Regions from separate parts of the Pseudoxanthomonas sp. LjRoot143 genome, predicted to be linked through region 1. Evidence: predicted binding sites of a transcription regulator. Region 1 holds the regulator's gene; the other holds the start of a gene.
The links. Region 1 encodes FliA, which starts transcription of late flagellar genes. Its sites were predicted from a motif close to TAAAGTTTNNCNNNCNNNGGCCGATAA; they were not measured.
Positions count from the first base shown of each region.

Region 1 (7,660 bases):
CGACGAGCACGGAGGTAAGGCATGAGCGCGCAACCGGCCGGCGGCCTGCGCTGGATGGACATGCTGAAGAACGGCCTGGGCGCGCCGCTGGTCGTGCTGGCGCTGCTGGCCATGATCGTGGTGCCGCTGGCGCCGCCGGTGCTGGACGCGCTTTTCAGCTTCAACATTGCCATTTCGCTGGTGGTGCTGCTGGCGGTGATCTACGTGAAGCGGCCGCTGGACTTCACCATCTTCCCGATCATCCTGCTGATGACCACGATGCTGCGCCTGGCGCTGAACGTGGCCTCCACCCGCGTGATCCTGCTCAACGGCCAGAATGGCCATGACGCGGCCGGCAAGGTCATCGCGGCGTTCGGCGAGTTCGTGGTGGGCGGCAATTACGCCGTCGGCATCGTGGTGTTCGCCATCCTGACCATCATCAACTTCGTGGTCATCACCAAGGGCGCGGGCCGCATCGCCGAGGTGTCGGCCCGCTTCATCCTGGACGCGATGCCCGGCAAGCAGATGGCCATCGACGCCGACCTCAACGCCGGTGTGCTGACCCGCGAGGAAGCCAAGGCCCGCCGCGAGGAAGTCCGCGCGGAAGCCGACTTCTACGGCTCGATGGACGGCGCCAACAAGTTCATCCGCGGCGACGCCATCGCCGGCATCCTGATCCTGTTCATCAACCTCATCGGCGGTTTCGCCGTGGGCATGCTCCAGCACGGCATGCCGGCCGCCGAAGCGGCCTCGACCTACACCCTGTTGTCGATCGGCGACGGCCTGGTCGCCCAGCTGCCCGCCCTGCTGGTCTCGTCGGCGGTGGCCATGCTGGTCACCCGCGCCTCGCGCTCGGAAGACATGGGCAAGGCCGTGATGGGCCAGGCCTTCGGCCAGCACAAGGCGCTGGCAGTGGCCGCCGGCGTGCTGGGCCTGGTCGGGCTGGTCCCCGGCATGCCCAACGTCGCCTTTTTGACGCTGGCGGCCGGCATCGGCTACCTGGCATGGAAGATGTGGAAGCGGACCCAGGAAGGACCCGAGGCCGCGGCCGGCGACGTGCCCGCCCTGCCCGGCCCGGGTACGCCCGACCGCAATGCCGAACTGACCTGGGACGAGCTGCGCCCGGTCGATCCGCTCGGCCTGGAAGTGGGCTACCGGCTGATCCCGCTGGTCGACAAGAATCAGGGCGGCGAGCTGATGTCGCGCATCAAGGCCGTACGCCGCAAGCTGACCCAGGACCTCGGCTTCCTGGTGCCGCCGGTGCATATCCGCGACAACCTGGAACTGCCGTCCAACGGTTATCGCCTGCTGGTACATGGCGTGCCGGTGGCGTCGGCGGAGATCCATCCCGACCGCGAGCTGGCGCTCGACCCGGGCGGCGCGTTCGGTGCCATCGATGGTATTCCGGGCAAGGATCCGGCCTTCGGCCTGGATGCGGTGTGGATCCAGTCACACCAGAAGGCCACCGCCGAATCGCTGGGCTACACCGTGGTCGATCCGGCCACCGTCATGGCCACCCATCTTTCCCACCTGGTACGCGAACACGCGCCGGAACTGCTCGGCCACGAAGAAGTCCAGCAGCTGCTGGCGCAGTTGGGCCGCAGCGCGCCGAAGCTGGTCGAGGACCTCACCCCGAAGGCGCTGCCGCTGGCCACCGTGGTGCGCGTGCTGCAGAACCTGCTGATCGAGCGCGTGCCGATCCGCCAGCTGCGCCGCATCGCCGAGGCACTGGTCGAGTTCGCCCCGCAGAACACCGATCCGGCCGCGCTCACGGCCGCCGTACGTACCTCGCTGGGCCGTTTCATCGTGCAGGAGATCTCCGGGATGGCGCCGGAACTGCCCGTCTATACCTTGGCGCCGAATCTGGAACGCGTCTTGCAGGACAGTACCCAGGGAACCGGCGCGGCGCTGGAACCGGGACTGGCGGAACGCCTGCACCAGAGCCTCGCCGACGTGGTGACCAAGCAGGAAGCCCGCAGCGAGCCTGCGGTGGTGCTGGTACCGGGAACGGTCCGCGCCGCCCTCGCCCGCCTGGTCCGCCACAGCGTCCCCTCGCTGTCGGTGCTGGCCTACAGCGAGGTTCCCGAGGACAAGCGGTTGAAGCTGGTCGGCACGATCAGCTGATACCCGGAGCAGCAGAACCCGACGCGACCTGGAACCGGATAGCACGCCATGAAAATCAAACGCTTCGTCGCCCCCGACATGCGCACCGCCTTCGCGATGGTCCGGCAGGAACACGGCCCGGACGCGGTGATCCTGTCCAACCGGGTCACCGAGGATGGTGTCGAGATCGTCGCCGCCAGCAACTACGACGAAGCGCTGGTGCAGCGCACGCTGGACGCGATGCGCCCGGCCGCGCCCGCCGCGCCGCTGCATCCGCTGCTCGACCCGGCGCCGCAGGCACCGGCCGCCAACGCCCCGGCGCTGTCGCCGGCCGAAGCTGCGGCCAGCTACTTCGCCCGTCGCCAGCCGGCCGCTCCCGCCGCCCCGCGTGCCGAGGCCGCAAAGCCGGCGCCCGCCCCGATCGCACCTGCCGCGCCGATCGCACCTCCGCGCGCACCGGTGGTTGTCGCGCCCGCGCCGATCCACGACGAGATCCCGGCGCCGGTCATCCGCGACATCGCACCGCAACTGATCGAACCCGAATCCTTCGCGGCCAAGCTGGCCGCCTGCCTGCCGGCCGCGCCCGCCAACGAACCGGTCGCCAGGATCGAGCCGGCCGCGATCCCGCGCCGCCCGGCCTCGCACCGCGCCGAGATCGACGACACGCTCGATCTGGACGCCCTGCTGCCCTCGATCGCCCCGCCGCTGTCGCTGCCGGAACCCGAACCGGCACCGGTCGCCGCACTGCACGCCACCCGCGTGACCGCCGCCGCACCGGCCCCGATGCCGGCCGCCATCACCGTGCCGACGCTGACGGTCGTCACCGACAACGCCGCGGAAGCGCGGGAGAGCGACGAGCAGCTGGTGCAGATGCGCGGCGAACTGTCCGCCATGCGCGAGATGATCGAGCGCGAGATGCATCGCCTCACCGACGAACGCCTGCGCGGCTCGCCGGTGCGCATGCAGGCGATGGAGCTGATGGAAGACTACGGCTTCGACGCCGGCATCACCCGCGACATCGCCCTGCAGATTCCCGCCGACACCGAACTGCATCGCGGCCGCGGCCTGATGCTGGGCCTGCTGTCGAAGAAGCTGCCGGTGCTCGACACCGATCTGCTCGACACCGGCGGCGTCATCGCCCTGGTCGGCCCGACCGGCGCCGGCAAGACCACCACCATCGCCAAGCTGGCGGCCTGCTTCGCGCAGCGCCACAACGCCCGCGATGTCGCTCTGGTCACCACCGACACCGTCCGCGTCGGCGGCCGCGAGCAGCTGCACGGCTACGGCCGCCAGCTCGGCATCGCCGTGCACGAGGCCGACAGCGCGCAGACCCTGGCGCTGGTGCTGGAGCGTCTGCGCGACTACAAGCTGGTGCTGATCGACACCGCCGGCCTGGGCCAGCGCGACCGCAACCTGGTCGGCCAGCTCAACTGGCTGCGCGCCTCGGGCCAGGTGAAGACCCTGCTGTGCCTGCCGGCCAATTCGCACTTCTCCGACCTGGACGAAGTGGTCCGCCGCTTCAGCACCGTGCAGCCGCAAGGCGTGGTGCTGACCAAGCTGGACGAGACCGGACGCCTGGGCAGCGCGCTGAGCGTGGTGGTCGACCACCAGTTGCCGATGACCTGGGTGACCGACGGCCAGCGCGTCCCCGACGACCTCCACCGCGCCAACAGCGCCCACCTCGTGCTGCGGCTGGACCAGCTGCGCCGCGAAGCCGACGAACCCTGCTCGACCGAGGCCACCCATGTCGCCTGATCACCCGCTGCAGACCAATCCCCGCAGCACCCCGCCGTTGCCCGGCGCGTTCCATCCCGTGCGTGTCGTCGCCGTCACCGGCGGCAAGGGCGGCGTGGGCAAGACCAACGTGTCGGTCAACCTCGCCGTGTCGCTGGCCGAAATGGGCAAGCGCACGCTGCTGATGGACGCCGACCTGGGCCTGGCCAACGTCGACGTACTGCTCGGCCTGTCGCCGAAGTTCACCCTGGCCGACCTGATCGCCGGCCGCTGCGGACTCGAGGACGTGCTGCTGGAAGGCCCCGAGGGCGTGCTGGTGGTGCCGGCCTCGTCGGGTTTCCGCCACATGGCCGAACTGACGCCGGCCGAACATGTCGGCCTGGTCAACGTGTTCTCCGAACTGCAACGCGCGCTCGACTTCATGGTGGTGGACACCGCCGCCGGCATCAGCGACAGCGTGCTGACGTTCTGCCAGGCCGCCCAGGACACCGTGGTGGTGGTCTGCGACGAGCCGGCCTCGATCACCGACGCCTACGCCCTGATCAAGGTGCTGGCGCGCGAGCGCGGCCTGGACCGCGTGCACGTCATCGCCAACATGGTCCGCGACCCCAACGAAGGCAGGAAGCTGTACGAGAAGCTCGCCCGCGTCTGCGAACGCTTCCTCGGCGACGTCGCCCTGCACTACCTGGGCGCCGTGCCGCAGGACGACTGGCTGCGCCGCGCCGTGCAGCGCCAGCAGCCCGTCGTGAAGGCCTACCCGGGCAGCCCGTCCGCCCGCGCCATCACCGACATCGCGCGCACCACCGCCCGCTGGCAGCCGCCGGTCGGCGCACGCGGCAACGTCGAGTTCTTCGTCGAACGCCTGATCCAGCGGGGGGTGGCCGCATGAACACCGCCGCCGCCCAGTACCGCGCCGTGCAACGCAGCAGCGCGAACGACTTCGTCACCCAGCACGCCGACCTGGTGCGCCGCATCGCCCACCACCTGGCGGCGCGCCTGCCGGCCAGCGTGGAGATCGACGACCTGATCCAGGCCGGCATGATCGGCCTGCTGGAAGCCTCGCGCAGCTACGACGCCGAACAGGGCGCTTCGTTCGAAACCTACGCCTCCATCCGCATCCGCGGTTCGATGATCGACGAGATCCGTCGTGGCGACTGGGTGCCGCGCTCGGTGCACCGCCGCGCCCGCCAGGCCGCCGCCACCGTGCGGGAGATCGAGCAACGCACCGGCCGCGCCGCCATCGCCACCGAAGTGGCCAGTGCCATGGAGATGCCGCTGCCGGAATACCTGCGGCTGATGGAAGACGCCGCGCGCGGCCAGGTGCTGAGCCTGGAGTCGCATATCGACGACCACGGCGAACCGAACACCACGCGCACCGGCGGCCCGTCGCCGCAGCAGCACCTGGAGCGCAGCGAGTTCCGCCAGCAGTTGGTGAAGTGCATCGGTCAGTTGCCCGAACGCGAGCAGCTGGTGCTGTCGATGTACTACGAGCAGGAGCTCAACCTGAAGGAAATCGGCGCGGTGCTGGGCGTCAGCGAGTCCCGCGTCTGCCAGATCCACGGCCAGGCCATGGTGCGCCTGCGCGGTCGCCTGCAGGTGTTCGAGAAGGCCGATGCCGGCCTGGAAGACCAAGACTGAAGAATCCCCGCAGCCTGCCGATAAAGCCCCGGTAGGCCGCCGCGTGCAGCCCCTGCCTTGCCGTTGCCCCTCGCCGGGCACGCTTTACCGGAGTTCGATGTGACCGCCAACAAGAACATGCGCATCCTCATCGTGGACGACTTCTCCACCATGCGCCGCATCATCAAGAACCTGCTCAACGACCTCGGCTACACCAACACCGCCGAGGCCGACGATGGCACCACCGCGCTGACCGCGCTGGGCCAGGGCAGCTTCGATTTCGTGGTCACCGACTGGAACATGCCGGGCATGACCGGCATCGAGCTGCTGAAGGCCATCCGCGCCGACGACCGCTTCAAGACGCTGCCGGTGCTGATGGTGACCGCGGAAGCCAAGCGGGAACAGATCATCGAGGCCGCGCAGAACGGCGTGAACGGCTACATCATCAAGCCGTTCACCGCACAGACGCTGGAAGAGAAGCTGGGCAAGATCTTCGAACGCCTGGGAGCCGCCGCCTGATGAACGCCGTCGCCGATGCCACCGGTGCGCGCGCGGCGCTGGTGGAAAAACTGCAGCACGCGCTCGATGCGCTGGAACAGGGCGACGAAGCCGGTTGGCGCCGGGAACTGGATGCGATCGCCGCCTGGCGCACGCAGCCGATGATGCAAGGTCTCGGACGCCTGGCGCGCGAGCTCGCGCAGACGCTGGGCGAACTGCCCCCGACCGATGCCGGCGAACTCGACGACGCCTGCTCGCGCCTGGACCACGTGGTCGAAATGACCGAACAGGCCAGCCACAAGACCCTCGACCTGGCCGAGCAGTGCCGCGGCTACGCGACCGAACTGAAGGCCACCGCGCTGTCCGCCGAACAGGCGGCGCTGGTGGAGCGCATCGGCAAGGGCCTGTCCGAGATGGCGCTGGCGCAGAGCTACCAGGACCTCACCGGCCAGATCATCCGTCGCGTGGCCGGCATCGTGCGCCGCGTGCACGAGGGTTTCGGCGCGCTCGGCCTGCCTCCGCCTGAAAAAAAGCAGGAGAAGGGTTCAGAACTCGCCGGCCCGGCCGTTGCTGGTCTTGACCGCAACGCGTTTTCGCAGGACGACGCCGACGACCTGCTGTCCGGCCTGGGGTTGTAGCCCCGGGGGACGTGCGCTGCGGAACCGGAGACCTGCCATGCACGCTGCTTCCGCCCGCCGTTCCCGCCATCCCGTCGTCCTGCTGTTCGTGGGATTGCTGCTGGTGTGCGATGTCGTGGTCGGGCGCCTCCTGCGCCGCCGCCACGCCCACGCGATGCACCTGCCCGATCCCTTCCGCTGATCGCCTGCCACGGTACCCCGTCCTCCCATGTCTGCCGTCACCCCTGAAATCGCCGCCGACTTCCTGATCGAAGCACAGGAGATCCTCGACCGGCTGGGCGAACAGCTGGTGACGCTGGAGCACGACCCGTCCGACAGCGGCCAGCTCAATGCGGTGTTCCGCGGCTTCCACACGCTGAAGGGTGGCGCCGGCTTCCTCGGCATCCAGGCGATGGTCAATCTCTGCCACGCGGCCGAGGAGACGCTCGGACTGGTGCGCGCGGGCCAGGCGACACTGGAAGCACAACACTTCGACGCCGCCCAGCAATCGCTGGACTGGCTGCAACAGATGCTGGACGCCGTCGGCGCCGGCGAGGAACCGCCGCACGCGCCGCAGACGCTGATCGAGCAGTTCGACGTGCACGGCAGCGCACCCACGCCTGCACAGAAACCTGCCGCGGCAGTCGCACCGGCAGCGCAGGCCGGCGGCGACCTGATCGGCGACGACGAATTCGAGGCCCTGCTCGACCAGTTGCATGGCGGCGGCGCACCGACCAGCGTAGCGCCCCCCGCCCCCGTCGCGGCCGCCCCGACGCCGGCGAAACCCACGGCACCCAAGCCGGCCGCAAAGGCCGGCGGCGAGGCCGAACAGACCATCCGCGTGGATACCAAGCGGCTGGATGCCATCGTCAACCTGGTCGGCGAACTGGTGCTGTCGCGCAACCGCCTCAAGACGCTGCGTGCCCGCATCCGCGACGAGGAACTCGACCGCGCCGTCAGCAGCCTCGACATCGCCACCGCCCGCCTGCAGACCGCGGTCATGCGCACCCGCATGCAGCCGGTCGGCAAGGTGTTCTCGCGCTTTCCCAAGGTCGCGCGCGACGTCGCCCGCCAGTTGCAGAAGGAAGTCGACCTGGAACTGGTCGGCGCCG
Region 1 is NZ_CAXUPM020000001.1:2,046,833-2,054,492, forward strand. It holds gene flhB (flagellar biosynthesis protein FlhB) at 1-25, shown strand, start outside; gene flhA (flagellar biosynthesis protein FlhA) at 22-2,103, shown strand; gene flhF (flagellar biosynthesis protein FlhF) at 2,152-3,837, shown strand; gene ACSQ1W_RS09710 (MinD/ParA family protein) at 3,827-4,705, shown strand; gene ACSQ1W_RS09715 (RNA polymerase sigma factor FliA) at 4,702-5,454, shown strand; gene ACSQ1W_RS09720 (chemotaxis response regulator CheY) at 5,572-5,952, shown strand; gene ACSQ1W_RS09725 (protein phosphatase CheZ) at 5,952-6,569, shown strand; gene ACSQ1W_RS09730 (hypothetical protein) at 6,607-6,750, shown strand; gene ACSQ1W_RS09735 (chemotaxis protein CheA) at 6,778-7,660, shown strand, end outside.

Region 2 (7,660 bases), 1.3 Mb from region 1:
GTCTTCGGGGGTCTTGAGCTGGATGGCCATTGGCCGATTATCCCCCATTTGGCGCCCGGGCTGAACGGCCAGGGCTCCCCGCGCCCGTCCACGGGGATCGGGCGGTTTGCGGCAGCGCGGGAAAGGCCGCTATAATCCCGCGGCTTCGCGCCCGGGCCTGCCCGGCCGGACCGTCCACGTCGGGCGACACCGACGAATCCACACCTGCTGCCCCAACCCGTGCCGGGGTGCCCTTCGCTGAAGGGTTCGGACACGGAAGCCGCAGGGAGGCCCAACCCCGGAACCCCGCCCTCACGGGCACCGTCCTCCATTGAACCGGACGGTGGGTTCCCCTTCGATGGAGTCATTGCAATGCCTCAAGTCACCATGCGCCAGATGCTGGAAGCCGGCGTCCATTTCGGCCACCAGACCCGCTACTGGAACCCCAAGATGGCGCCGTACATCTTCGGTGCCCGCGGCAAGATCCACATCATCAACCTCGAGAAGACCGTTCCGCTGTTCAACGACGCGATGAACTTCATCTCGGGCGTCGCGCAGAAGCGCGGCACCATCCTGTTCCTGGGCACCAAGCGCAGCGCGCGCGAAGCCGTGAAGGAAGAAGCCGAGCGTTGCGGCATGCCGTTCATGACCCAGCGCTGGCTGGGCGGCACGCTGACCAACTTCGCCACCGTGAAGAAGTCGGTCGCCCGCCTGAAGGAACTGGAAGCCGCCGAAACCGACGGCACGTTCGAAAAGCTGGTCAAGCACGAAGTGCTGGGCCTGCGCCGCGAGCGCGAGAAGCTGCTGGCCTCGCTGGGCGGCATCAAGGAAATGAACCGCCTCCCGGACGCCCTGTTCGTCATCGACATCGGCCATGAAGACATCGCCATCAAGGAAGCCAAGAAGCTCGGCATCCCGGTGATCGCGGTGGTCGACTCGAACTACGACCCGGCCCTGGTCGACTACGCCATCCCCGGCAACGACGACGCCATCCGCGCCGTGCAGCTGTACGCCCGCGCCGCCGCCGACGCCGTGCTGGAAGGCAAGGCCGCGTCGCCGAACGCCGCCACCGTGCGCGAGGAAGAGTTCGCCGAAGGCGGCGACGACAAGGGTGCCCGTCGCGCCCCGGCCAAGAAGGCCGCCGGCAAGAAGTCCGACGAAGCCGCTGCCGAGTAACCCGGCTGCAATGCCGCCGCGCCATGCTGCGCGGCGGCCATGTTTTTCCCTTCTCCCGTCGGGAGAAGGTGCCCGAAGGGCGGATGAGGGTGCGGCAAGCATGTCGACGCTGCAGGCGTCGTGGTTCCGCCGGACCCTCACCCCAACCCCTCTCCCGACGGGAGAGGGGCTTTGCCAATCTAAACCGAGGTAATCCCGTGGAAATCACCGCTTCCCTGGTCAAGGAACTGCGCGAGCGCACCGGCGCCGGCATGATGGAGTGCAAGAAGGCGCTCACCGAGAACAACGCCGACATCGACGCCGCGGCCGAATGGCTGCGCAAGTCGGGTCTGGCCAAGGCCGACAAGAAGGCCGACCGCGTCACCGCCGAAGGCCGCGTGGCCGTGGCCCAGGACGGCGGCAAGGCCGTGCTGGTCGAGATCAACTCCGAGACCGACTTCGTCGCCAAGGACGCCAACTTCATCGCCTTCACCGACGCCATCGCGCAGGCCGCGCTGACCTCGGGTGCCGCCGATGTGGAAGCGCTGAAGAGCGCCAAGCTGGCCTCGGGTGAGACCGTCGAAGAAGCGCGCGCCGCCGCCATCGCCAAGCTGGGCGAGAACATGCAGATCCGTCGCCTGGTCGCCATCGACAGCGCCAACAATGTCGCGGCCTACGTGCACGGCGGCAAGATCGGCGTGCTGGTCGAGGTCAAGGGCGGCGACGCCGAGCTGGCCCGCGGCCTGGCGATGCACATCGCCGCGATGAACCCGCCGCACAACAAGGCCGCCGACGTGCCGGCCGAGTTCGTGGCGAAGGAAAAGGAAATCGAGCTGGCCAAGATGTCGGACAAGGACAAGGCCAAGCCGGCCGACATCCTGGAGAAGATCATCTCCGGCAAGATCAACAAGATCGTCAACGAAGTGACCCTGTACGGCCAGCCGTACGTGCTGGACAGCGACAAGTCGGTCGAGCAGGTGGTCAAGGCCGCCGGCGCCGACGTGATCGGCTTCCAGCGCCTGGTGGTCGGCGAAGGCATCGAGAAGGTGGTGGAAGACTACGCCGCCGAAGTGATGAAGCAGGCGGGCCTGGCGTAAGCCAACCTCACCGCTTCACCGGGAAAGCCGCGGGAAACCGCGGCTTTTTCTTTTGCTGCGATACACGCTACCTGCGTCGTCGCGTCGCACGACCGCTCGTCGCCCGCGACTAAAGTTTGCCGATCCTGCGCCGAAATTGTTTACAAAGCTGACATTCCGTCACGCTTTGCTGGCATGCTGCCCGCCACTTTCCTTCAGCGTAGTGCGCACCCGGATGCGTCCCGAACTCGAATCCCAGCTCTCGAACTGCCGCAACCTGCCCAGCCCGCCGGGCGTGGCGTTGCGCATCATCGAACTTGCGCAGGATCCCGAGGTGGTGATGGCGACGGCTGCCGATGCGATCGGCCTGGACGCCGCGCTCAGCGCGCGCATGCTGCGCATCGCCAACTCTCCGCTCTACGCCAGCCGTCGCCGTGTCGAGAACCTGTCGCAGGCACTGACGGTGCTCGGACTCAACGCCACGCTGACGCTGGCACTGGGCTTCTCGCTGGCGCGCTGCGGCAGCGGCACCCATCCGGTCGCGCAGGAGCGCGTCTGGCGCCGCAGCGTGATCGCCGCGCTGGCATGCCGCCTGCTGGGCCAGCACGCCGGCCTGCGCAAGGCCGAGGAACTGATGCTGGCCGGCCTGCTGCAGGACATCGGCGTCCTCGCCCTGATGGAAGTGCTGGGCGACGACTACGCACGGCTCGTCGAGCGGGCCGAGGACAACGCGGCGTTGCTGGCGGCCGAGCGCGAGCTGCTGGGCTGCGACCACGCCGCCGTCGGCGGCTGGCTGGCGCGGCAATGGAACCTGCCGGCGCTGCTGCGCGAAGCCATCATGGAGAGCGAGACGCCGGCCTCCGACACCACATTCAACGCATGCGTCGCCGTGTCCGGCCACGTCGCCGACATCTGGCTGGCGGGCGCGGACGAAGCGCACACCGAAGAAGCCCACCGGCAGGCCGCCCTGCAGGCCGCAACGCGGCTCGGACTGGACTATGCGACCTTCCTCGCGCTGACCGAAGACATGCTCGCGGCCCTGCCCGAGGTGTGCACGATGTTCGACGTGCCGCCCGCGCCGCCCGCCCGCATCCAGGCGTTGCTGGATCAAGCGCGCGAGCTGCTGGTGGTGCGCAACCTGCGAGAGATCCAGGAAGCCGCACGCGCGCGCAAGGAGGCCGACGAACACGAGGACCGCGCACGCCGATTGGCCGAGGAGGTCCGCCGCGATCCGCTGACCGGCGCCTACAACCGCAGCCAGCTGGAAGAAGTGCTGGAGAAGGAGTTCGACGCCGCCACGCGCCATGGCTGGCCGCTGTCGATCGCCTTCATCGACCTGGACGACTTCAAGCAGGTCAACGACCGCTGGGGCCACCTGGTCGGCGACGAGGTGCTGCGCAACTTCGCCAAGTCGCTGATGCGGCACGTGCGTAGCAGCGACATCGTCGCCCGCTACGGCGGCGAGGAGTTCCTGGTGGTACTGCCCGGCATCAACGAAGAAGCCGCCGCGCACGTGGTGCGGCGCATCCTGTCCGAAGTGGCAGGCTCCGCCATGGCCCACGTCAATGGCCAGCCGCTGCACATCACCTTCTCCGCCGGCCTCGCCACGCAGGGCACGCTGGAGCAGTTCCGCCATGTCGACGACCTGCTGCGCGCCGCCGACGAGGCGCTGTATGGCGCAAAGCGTGAAGGACGCAACCGCGTCTCGGTGGGCGCCAGCGCCTGAGCCGGCGCCACCGCACCGCGGTTACTGCCGCGGCTGCAGCGCCACTTCCTCGTACGGCTGCACGACCACCCAGCCTTCGCCTGCGAAGCGCAACTGGATGCTTTCCCCTGAGCCGCGCCCCAGCAGCGTGCCCAGCGAGATGTCGGTGATGATTTCCGGCGTCAGGCTGCCCGACCACGCGACCGTCGCATTGGGATCGGTGAACACCGGCCCGGTCTGCGCGTTCACCGGCAGCGTCAGCGGCTCGTAGTGCGAGGTGATGGCCACGATGCCGTGGCCGCTCAGGCGCACGTTGAACAGGCCGCCCGACAGCATGCCGGCGACCTTGCGCATCATGGTGATGCGACTCTCGATGCCCGACTCGACCGCCAGCACGTCGTTGCCGTTGACGAAGATGGACTCGCCGGCCAGGCGCAACAGCGTGATCCGCTTGCCGGCATCGGCCAGGTAGACGCGGCCCTGCCCCTCGATCTTCATCAGCTGCATGCCTTCGCCGCTGACCGCCTTCTTCAGCAGGTTGCCGAGGCCTTGCTCCAGCACGCCCTGCCGGGTGAATTTCACCGCCCCCTTGCGCGCGACCATGGCTCCGGCCTTGGCCCAGACCAGTCCGTTCAGCCGGACCTCGAGCAGATGCGGACTCTCCAGTTCGAAGGCCTCCGGGCTGGCGTCCTTTTCGCGGGACGAAGCGATGAATTCCTGCAGGGTGCGCACGGCCATGGTCGTTCCTTGATGACAGTGGAAAGAGGACGCCATCATAGCCATCCCGCCCTCCAGGTACCGCCCATGCCCCGCATCGTTGTCGTGCCGCACACACCGGATGCCGCCACGCGCGCACCGGTCGCCTCCGAACGCCTGGTGGCAGGCCAGCCGCAACAGGCCGTCGGCAACGCCTACTCGTCGCAGGACGAACGGTTCCATTGCGGTGTATGGGAAGGCGAGGTGGGTGCCTGGCGCGTGCAGTACACCGAGCACGAGTTCTGCCACCTGCTCAGTGGCCGCGTCCGCCTGCGCGGCGACGACGGTGAAGAGGTGGTGACGCTGGAGGCCGGCCAGAGTTTCGTGGTGCCGGCGGGTTTCACCGGCACGTGGGAAGTGCTGGAAACGGCGCGCAAGCTCTATGCGATCTACGAACCCGGCGACTGAGGGCCGGGCTCTCGGCTAGAATTGCCGCGTTTGCCCCCACGCCGAGAACCCCATGCCCGCTCCCCTCGCCTATCGCCGCATCCTGCTCAAACTGTCCGGCGAAGCGCTGATGGGGGCCGAGGACTACGGCATCGACCCGGTCGTGATCACCCGCATCGCCCGCGAGATCATCGAGGCGCGCGACGCCGGCGCCGAGATCGGCCTGGTGATCGGCGGCGGCAACATCTTCCGCGGCGCTGGCCTCGCCGCCGGCGGCATGGACCGCGTCACCGGCGACCAGATGGGCATGCTGGCCACGGTCATCAATGCACTGGCCATGCAGGATTCGCTGGAGAAGCTCGGCGCCAAGTGCCGCGTCATGAGCGCCATCAAGATCAACGACGTGTGCGAGGACTACATCCGCCGCCGTGCGATCCGACACCTGGAGAAGGGCCGCATCGCCATCTTCGCGGCCGGCACCGGCAACCCGTTCTTCACCACCGACTCCGGCGCCGCGCTGCGCGCGATCGAGATCGGCGCGGACCTGCTGCTGAAGGCCACCAAGGTGGACGGCGTCTACGACAAGGACCCCAGCAAGCACGCCGACGCCGTGCGCTACGACCAGCTCACCTACGACGACGTCATCGCCCGCGATCTGCAGGTGATGGACACCGCCGCGTTCGCGCTGTGCCGCGACAGCGACGTACCGCTGCGCATCTATGACCTGTCGGTGCCCGGCAACCTGATGCGCATCCTGCGCGGCGAGCATGTCGGCACGCTGGTGAAGGGTCGCAACTGAGGCGCGGCGCGCTCCCTGCGCCGCTGTAATAGTGTCCGGCCACCGCGGCCGGCACGCTAGTCCGCCATGGGACACGGACATCACCACGGGCACGGGGCGCACGCCCATCCACAGGCATCGGCCACGCGTACCTTCGCCTGGGTCACCCTGATCAATCTGGCCTACACCGCCCTCGAGGCCGGTTACGGCTTCCACACCAATTCGCTGGCGCTGCTGTCGGACGCGCTGCACAACCTGGGCGACGTGCTGGGACTGGCGCTGGCCTGGGGGGCGGCGGCCCTCGCCGGCCGCCGGCCCAGTGGCCGCCACACCTACGGCTGGCGCCGCGCGACGCTGCTGTCGCCGCTCGCCAACGCGGTCCTGCTGGTCGTGTTCTCCGGCGCGCTGGGCTGGGAGGCCTTCCGGCGCTTCAGCGCTCCGCCGGAGATTCCCGCCACGCCGGTCATCGTGGTCGCCTCGCTGGGCATTCTGGTCAACCTCGGTGCGGCCTGGCTGGTGAAGGACGGGCATGCGCACGACCTCAACAAGCGCGGCGCGTTCCTTCACCTGCTTGCGGATGCCGCCGTCTCGCTCGCCGCCGTCCTGGCGGGCATCGGCATGGCGACCCTGGGCTGGGCGTGGCTGGATCCCGCCACTGCACTGCTGATCGCGGTCGTGGTAGCGGTCGGCTCGTGGGGTCTGCTGCGCGACAGCTTCGACGCCGCCATGGACGCCGTGCCGGGCAGCGTGGACCCGGACGAGGTCCGCGTCTTCCTGCTGGCACAGCCAGGCGTCTCGGCCCTGCACCACCTGCACATCTGGTCGCTGGGCGCCAACGAGATCGCATTGACGGCGCATCTGGTACGGGCGCGCGAGGACGATCACGACGCTTTCATCGATGCCACCGTGCATGCACTGGACGACCGTTTCGGCATCAACCACGCCACCCTGCAGATCGAACGGGGCGCCGGTTGCGGCCACGACCTGCACGATGCGGCGCCGCATCATTCGCACTGAACGGCCGGCAGGCGGTCGGCAGCGGCTGCGAATCGCCCTATAATCGGTCGTTTACAGGCTTTGCAACGGAAAGGGCGATGCTCAACGACATCAAGAAAGACGCGCAGGCGCGCATGACCAAGAGCATCGAGGCGCTCCGCCACACGCTGGTGAAGGTCCGCACCGGCCGGGCGTCGACCGCCTTGGTCGAGCACCTGAAGGTCAATTACTACGGCTCCGACATGCCGCTGAGCCAGGTCGCCACGGTGACCATCTCCGATTCCCGCTCGCTCACGATCACCCCGTGGGAGAAGCAGATGGTCGGCGCGGTCGAGAAGGCCATCCTGGCCTCCGACCTGGGCCTGACCCCGAATACCGCCGGCACCACCATCCGCCTGAACCTGCCCGCCCTCACCGAAGAGCGTCGCAAGGAGCTGTCCAAGGTCGTCCACAGCGAGGGCGAGGACGCCAAGGTCGCGATCCGCAACATCCGCCGTGATGCCAACCAGCAGGTCAAGGACCTGCTGAAGGACAAGCAGATCACCGAGGATGAAGAGCGCAAGACCGAGGACGAGATCCAGAAGCTCACCGACAAGTCCATCAAGGACGTCGATGACGTCGTCAAGGCCAAGGAACAGGAACTGATGGCGGTCTGAGGACTGCCATGTCCCCTGCCGTCCCCGCGTCCGTGCCCCGCCACCTGGCCGTCATCATGGACGGCAACGGGCGCTGGGCGGAACGCCGTCGCCGTCCGCGCGTGATCGGCCACCGTGCCGGTGCGCGCGCGGTCAATGTCTGCATCGATTTCTGCCTCGAGCGCGGCATCCG
Region 2 is NZ_CAXUPM020000001.1:761,829-769,488, reverse strand. It holds gene map (type I methionyl aminopeptidase) at 1-30, opposite strand, end outside; gene rpsB (30S ribosomal protein S2) at 352-1,155, shown strand; gene tsf (translation elongation factor Ts) at 1,353-2,231, shown strand; gene ACSQ1W_RS03615 (HDOD domain-containing protein) at 2,446-3,936, shown strand; gene ACSQ1W_RS03610 (AIM24 family protein) at 3,958-4,653, opposite strand; gene ACSQ1W_RS03605 (cupin domain-containing protein) at 4,720-5,079, shown strand; gene pyrH (UMP kinase) at 5,132-5,857, shown strand; gene ACSQ1W_RS03595 (cation diffusion facilitator family transporter) at 5,924-6,853, shown strand; gene frr (ribosome recycling factor) at 6,931-7,488, shown strand; gene uppS (polyprenyl diphosphate synthase) at 7,497-7,660, shown strand, end outside.
Region 2: a site for FliA is predicted at 2,342-2,368, ahead of ACSQ1W_RS03615 (HDOD domain-containing protein). Genes of this name have one in related genera too.